DNA from 2 places in the Nocardioides sp. GCM10027114 genome. Region 2 is predicted to be linked to the other one. Evidence: riboswitches for the same ligand, from Rfam matches in the RefSeq annotation. Region 2 holds a riboswitch; the other holds the start of a gene.
The links. Region 2 has a riboswitch for cobalamin ahead of ACFP2E_RS04215 (ribonucleoside-diphosphate reductase subunit alpha). Riboswitches for the same ligand answer to the same signal wherever they lie in the genome.
Positions count from the first base shown of each region.

Region 1: linked by a shared signal. The riboswitch ahead of ACFP2E_RS17265 (hypothetical protein) and the one ahead of ACFP2E_RS04215 (ribonucleoside-diphosphate reductase subunit alpha) in region 2 are both predicted to bind cobalamin.

Region 1 is NZ_JBHSSS010000029.1:99,290-102,666, forward strand. Features, by position in the region: gene ACFP2E_RS17260 (DUF222 domain-containing protein) at 1-1,130, shown strand, start outside; cobalamin riboswitch at 1,199-1,341, shown strand; gene ACFP2E_RS17265 (hypothetical protein) at 1,415-2,500, shown strand; gene ACFP2E_RS17270 (hypothetical protein) at 2,485-3,377, shown strand, end outside.
Region 2 is NZ_JBHSSS010000007.1:38,347-41,723, reverse strand. Features, by position in the region: gene lipB (lipoyl(octanoyl) transferase LipB) at 1-8, opposite strand, end outside; gene ACFP2E_RS04220 (TIGR01777 family oxidoreductase) at 31-948, opposite strand; cobalamin riboswitch at 1,064-1,291, shown strand; gene ACFP2E_RS04215 (ribonucleoside-diphosphate reductase subunit alpha) at 1,434-3,377, shown strand, end outside.

The DNA.
Region 1 (3,377 bases), on a different contig from region 2:
TGCGGACCGAGGACCAGGCCGCGGCGCTGACGGAGCTGTCCGCGCTGGCGGCGCGGGTGGAGGAGCTGAAGCTGCGGGTGCTCGCGAACGCCGACGAGGTGGCGCTGGACTCGGGTGCGCGGTCGGCGGCGGCGTGGCTGGCCAACGCGACCCGCACCGACGCCGGCCGCGCGCTGGGGGCGGCCCGGCTGGCCGAGGCGATCACCGGCAGGTGGTCCCGGGTCGGGCAGGGGCTCGCGCAGGGGTCGGTGAATCCGGCCCAGGCGCGGGTGCTGGTGGCCGCGCTCGACGACCTGCCCGCCGACCTCGACCCGGAGGTCGTGGCGCGGGCGGAGGAGTACCTCGTCGGTCAGGCCGCCCACTTCGCGCCGAAACAGCTGCGGGTGCTCGGCGCGAAGGTGCTCGAGGTCGTCGCCCCCGAGGTGGCGGAGGCGGCGGAGCGGGACGCGCTGGAGCGGGCCGAGGCGCACGCCCGGCGCCGCACCAGCCTGACGTTCCGGCGACAGGGCGACGGCACGACCGAGATCCATGCCCGGGTGAGTGATGCGGTGGCGGGGCGGCTCCGGACCTACCTGGACGCGTACTCCAGCCCACGCCAAGCAAGTGGCGACGAGAAGGTCCCGCGCGACCGGCTGCTCGGGGAGGCGTTCGGTGCGCTGCTCGAGCACCTCGACCCCGCGAGGCTGCCGCGGCACGGCGGCCGCGCCACCACGGTGGTGGTGACGATCGATCTCGACCAGCTCCGCGCCCGGCTCGGTGCCGCCGGGCTCGGGACTGGCGATCTCGTGTCCGCGTCGGAGGCGATGCGGCTGGCCTGCACCGCGGACCTGGTCCCGATGGTGCTCGGCGGCAAGGGCGAGATCCTCCACCAAGGACGGGCGAAGCGGCTGTTCACCGACGCCCAACGCCTCGCGATGGCGGTGCGCGACAAGACCTGCCGCGCGGCCGGCTGCACCATCCCCGCGACCTGGTCCGAGGCGCATCACAAGCACGAGTGGGCCCTGGGCGGCCGGACCGACCTCGACGACGGGGTCAGCCTGTGCTCGTGGCACCACCACCGCGCCCACGACCCGGCGTACACGACGGAGTTCCACGCATCCGGCGACGTGCGGTTCCACCGCCGCAGATAGGCGGCATCGGCCAGTACGTGCGCGGTGACGTCCGGCCACCTCGTACGGACCGCGGCGCGGGGGAGCGCGAAACCGGGGTAGTGTGCCGCTCGCACACATCAATCACGCCCGTCGCAGGGGGAAGCCGGTCCAAGTCCGGCGCTGACCCGCAACCGTAGGCGGTCCTTCGGGGCCGCGAGCCGGAACACCCGCGACGACGCGTCCTGAACACATCGCTGTCGAGGAAAGCAGCGGGTGGACACCCGGTCCGGGTCGCCTCCCGCTGTGCAGCGGGAAGGATCTTCATGCGTCACGTCCTCCGTCCGGTCGCGGCTGTCGCCGCCGGACTGATGCTCGCCACCACCCTCGCCGGGCCGGCCGCCGCCGCGGCCGACGACCGCAGCGGCCGCTGGCTCAAGCAGCAGCTCACCGGCGGCCTGGTGCACAACAACCAGTACGACTTCGACGACTACGGCCTCACCGCCGACCTCGCCCTCGCGCTCGACGCGATCGGCGGTCAGCGCAAGGCCGAACGTAAGATCCGTCGCGCCATCGCGCCCCACGTCGACAGCTGGACGACCGGCGCCGACTGGGGCTCCTCCGACGTGTACGCCGGCTCCGTGGCCAAGGCGGTCGTCCTCGCCCAGGCGACCGGCGGCGACCCGACCCGGCTCGGCGGCAAGGACCTCGTCCAGCGCCTCGAGGGCCTGGTCAGCAACGTGCCCGGGCAGGTCGGCCGCATCGAGGACGAGACCACCGGCACCGACTACGCCAACACCATCGGGCAGGCCTTCGCCGCGCGTGGTCTGGCCCGCGCCGGCTCCGACCGCGCCGGCGACGCCCTCCGCTTCCTGCTCCAGCAGCAGTGCGACGCGGGCTACTTCCGTCTCGCCTTCGCGCCCAAGGCGGCCCCCGACCAGTCGTGCGACGGCGGCGACGCGGCGTCGTCGGCACCGAGCACCGACGTCACCGCGCTGTCGGTCATCAACCTGCTGGAATCGGGCCGCAAGGGCAAGGTCGTCCGGAACGCGGTCAACGACGCCGTCTCGTGGCTCAAGCAGCAGCAGAAGACCAACGGGAGCTTCGGCGGAAGCGAGGAGGGCAGCAACACGAACAGCACCGGCCTCGCCGCCTGGGCGCTGGGTGAGCGCGGCTCCTGCAGGCCGGCAGTCAAGGCGGCCGGCTGGGTCGACAAGCTGACCGTCGGCCGTGGCCAGGCGGGCACGCCGCTCGCGGGCGAGACGGGCGCCATCGCCTACGACCGCGCCGGCTACCGCACGGCCAAGCAGGACGGCATCACCGTCGAGGCCGAGGACCAGTGGCGGCGTGCCACCACCCAGGCCGCGCCGGCGCTGTCCTTCCTGACCGTCGAGCAGTGCCGGAACCGCTGACCGTGCTTCGCGCAGCACGCAGCGCCGGCCGGCAGGCAGCCAGCCGTCTCGTCGCCGCGGGGGTCCTCGCGGCGGCGAGCCTGGTGCTCGTCCCGATGCCGCCGGCGTCGGCGGCGACCTGCGCCACCGGTGCGGGCGTGTCCGTGGTCGTCGACTTCAACGGCGCGGGCGGCGGCACCGAGACCGACTGCGTGGCCGAGGGCGGCGGCGACGTCGCGTCAGCCATCGCCGAGGTCCACCACGACCTGACCCGCACCCAGCAGTACCCGGGCGTCGTCTGCAAGGTCGACGGCCTGCCCGCCGACGCGGAGTGCCGCACCATGCCCCCGGCGGACGCCTACTGGGGGATCTTCTGGTCCGACGGCAAGGGCGGCTGGGTCTACTCCAGCGAGGGCATCGACAGTCTCGAGGTCCCCGACGGCGGCTCCCTCGGCCTCGTCTGGCAGGACGGCGGCACGCAGGACCAGCCGAGCGTCGCCCCGCCGCAGCACAACGCCTCCGGCGGCAGCGGCGGCTCCGGCGGCTCCGGTGGTTCCGGCGGCGGCTCCGCCGGCGGATCAGGCTCCGGCGGCTCCACCGGCGGCACGACGGGCTCGGCCGGTGGCGCTCCCAGCTCGGCGTCGCCGTCGCCCTCGGCGAGCGCTGCGCCGAGCGAGGGCCCGAAGCAGCGGGCCGGTGGCGACGGCAGGTCCGACGGCAGGTCCGACGGCAGGTCCGACGGCAAGACCGACCGCGGCAAGGGCGACCGCAAGGACCGGAAGGCCGAGTCCAGGACGAAGGACGAGGACCCCTCGCCCTCGGCCGAGCTGACCCCGGCCGACGACGACGCCGTCGCGGTCGGCGACCCGCCCTCGGCTGACGGCGGCCTGCCCACCTG
Region 2 (3,377 bases):
TCGCTCACCCGGGCAGCCTACCTCCGCCCACTACTTGCGGGCCTTCGGCTCCTTGGCCAGCGCGGAGGCGAGGACCGAGGTGACGTCGCGGTCGCGGAACGAGAAGCCGGCGGCCTCCAGCGCGGCGGGCCGCAGGTTCTGGGAGCCCAGCACCTCGGGCGCCATCCGGCCGGCGGCCACCTTGAGCACCGGCGCCGGCACGAACGTGAGGGCCGGGCGGTTCACGGCGCGCGCCAGGGCCCTGGTGAACTCGGCGTTGGTCGGGGTGGTGGGGCAGCAGAGGTTCACCGGCCCGCTGAGGTCGTCGTTCTCCGCGAGCCAGGTGACCGCCGCGACCCAGTCGCGCAGCGAGATGACGGGGAAGTACTGCCGGCCGTCGCCCAGCCTGCCGCCGAGCCCGGTCTTGAAGAGCAGCCGCAGCTGCTTGAGCGGCGGGCTGGTCCGGTCCATCACGGGCGCGGTGCGGAGGATCGCGACCCGGGCGCCGGCATCGACCGCCGGCTCGGCCGCGGCCTGCCACTCGCGGCAGACCTGGGTCATGAGGGAGTCGCCGCGGCTGTCGGCGTCCTCGGTCAGCACCTCGCTGCCGTGGTCGCCGTAGAACGCGATCGCGTTGCCGGCGAGGAACACGGGCTTTGAGTCCGTCGCGGCGATGGCGTCGGCGAGCACCTGCGTGGTGACGACCCGGCTCTCGCGCAGCTCGCGCGCCCACTTCTCCGAGTGGGGGTTGCCGGCGGTGGGGGAGCCGGCGACGTTGACGACGACGTCGGCCTCCTCGATGAGGCCCTGGTCGACCTTGCCCTCGTAGGGGTCCCACGTGGACTCGTCCGGCGCCGAGCTCTGCTTCCGGGTGAGGGCCGTGACCGCGTGACCGCGGTCGATGAGGGACTTGCTCAGGTGGCGGCCCAGGAAGCCCGAGGCCCCGGCGATGACGACGTGGCGGGTCATGCCGCCAGCCTTGCAGCCCCGGTCAAGGGCTGGTCGTGGTGGTGGGGAGTGCCGCGACACGCCCGACACGCCGACCACGACATCTGGGTCCCACCATCGGGGCCCACCCCTACATATGGTGGCGGACGCAGCTGGTTCGACGCCCCACCCAGGGGTGTCGAGGCAAGAGGGAACCCGGTGTGACTCCGGGACTGCCCCGCAGCGGTGAGTGGGAACGACCGCCGTCATCAGCACTGGTCCGACGGGACCGGGAAGCGACGGCCAGTAGGGGTCGAGCGGTGCCACCCGGCGCCGTACGACGTGCCCGCGAGTCCGAAGACCTGCCAGCGCACCGCACCCGACGGGTGCGGTGGTCCGAGGCCTCGCGGGTGGGCCGACGGCTGGTACGACGCCGCGCGCGGCCCTGTCGGGGGCCCGGTGCGGGGTCGCCCGGTCCCCTCCCGCGTGTCCCGGACCTCCGAGACCGATCTCGCGAGGAGAGAGACATGACGGTCACCGAGACGCCCACCAGACGGGCGTCCATGCAGGTGCGCAAGCGCAACGGGGACACCGAGCCCGTCGACGTCAACAAGATCGTCCGGGCGGTCGACCGCGTCGCCCGCGACCTCGACGACGTCGACCCGATGCGGGTCGCGACCCGCACCATCAGCGGCCTCTACGACGGGGCCACCACCGCCGAGCTGGACCGGCTCTCGATCCAGACGGCCGCCGAGATGATCGGCGAGGAGCCGCAGTACTCCCGGCTCGCCGCCCGGCTGCTCGCCGGCTACATCGACAAGGAGGTGCGCAACCAGGGCGTCGCGTCCTTCAGCCAGTCCGTCGCCCTCGGCCATGCCGAGGGGCTGATCGGCGACGCGACCGCGGCGTTCGTCAAGGACAACGCCCGCAAGCTCGACTTCGCCGTCGACGACACCGCCGACCGGCGGTTCGAGTACTTCGGGCTGCGCACCGTCTACGACCGCTACCTGCTGCGGCACCCCACCACACGGCTGGTCGTCGAGACCCCGCAGTACTTCCTGCTCCGGGTGGCCTGCGGGCTCGCACAGAGCCCGGGGGAGGCCATCCGCTTCTACCGGCTGATGTCGTCGCTGGCCTACCTGCCGTCGTCGCCGACGCTCTTCAACTCCGGGACCCGGCACACCCAGATGTCGTCGTGCTACCTCGTGGACAGCCCGCGCGACGACCTCGACTCGATCTACAGCCGCTACGCACAGGTGGCGAAGCTGTCGAAGTTCGCCGGCGGGATCGGGATCTCCTTCACCCGGGTCCGGTCCCGCGGGGCGCTGATCCGGGGCACCAACGGGCAGTCGAACGGGATCGTGCCGTTCCTGCGGACGCTGGACTCGTCGGTCGCCGCGGTCAACCAGGGCGGCCGCCGCAAGGGCGCCGCCTGCGTCTACCTCGAGCCGTGGCACCCCGACGTGGAGGAGTTCCTCGAGCTGCGCGACAACACCGGTGAGGACGCCCGGCGCACCCACAACCTCAACCTCGCCCACTGGGTGCCCGACGAGTTCATGCGGCGGGTCGAGGCCGACGAGGCGTGGTCGCTCATCGACCCGGACCAGGCGCCGGAGCTGCCGGACCTGTGGGGCGAGGCGTTCGACGCGGCGTACCGGCGGGCCGAGGAGGAGGGCCGCTACGTGCGGCAGGTGCCTGCCCGCGAGCTCTACGGCCGGATGATGCGCACGCTCGCCCAGACCGGCAACGGCTGGATGACCTTCAAGGACGCCGCCAACCGGACCTGCAACCAGACGCGCGACCAGCATCCGGGAGAGGGGCCCGGCGGCCCGGTGGTGCACCTGTCCAACCTGTGCACCGAGATCATCGAGGTCTCCTCGGACGACGAGACCGCGGTCTGCAACCTCGGCTCGGTCAACCTCGCCCAGCACCTGGTCGGTGACCCCACGTCGGTCGAGCTCGTCGAGACCATCGACTGGGAGAAGCTCCGCGAGACCGTCCGGACCGCCGTCCCGCTGCTCGACCGGGTCGTCGACATCAACTACTACCCGAGCCCGGAGGCGGCCGCGTCGAACCCGCGGTGGCGGCCGGTGGGGCTGGGGCTGATGGGGCTGCAGGACGCGTTCTTCGCGCTGCGGCTGCCCTTCGACTCCGACGAGGCGCGCGAGCTCTCGACGCGGGTGCAGGAGGAGATCTACCTGACCGCGCTCGAGGTGTCCTGCGAGCTGGCTCGCCTCCACGGACCCCACCCCTCGTACGCCGAGACGCGGGCCGCCGCGGGCGTGCTGCAGCCGGACCTGTGGGACGTCACCGGCACCCAGACCGAGCGGTGGGAGCGGGTGCGCGGCGGTATCGCCGAGCACGGCCTGCGGAACTCGCTGCTGGTCGCGATCGCGCCGACGGCGACGATCGCGTCGATCGCCGGCTGCTACGAGTGCATCGAGCCGCAGGTCTCCAACCTGTTCAAGCGC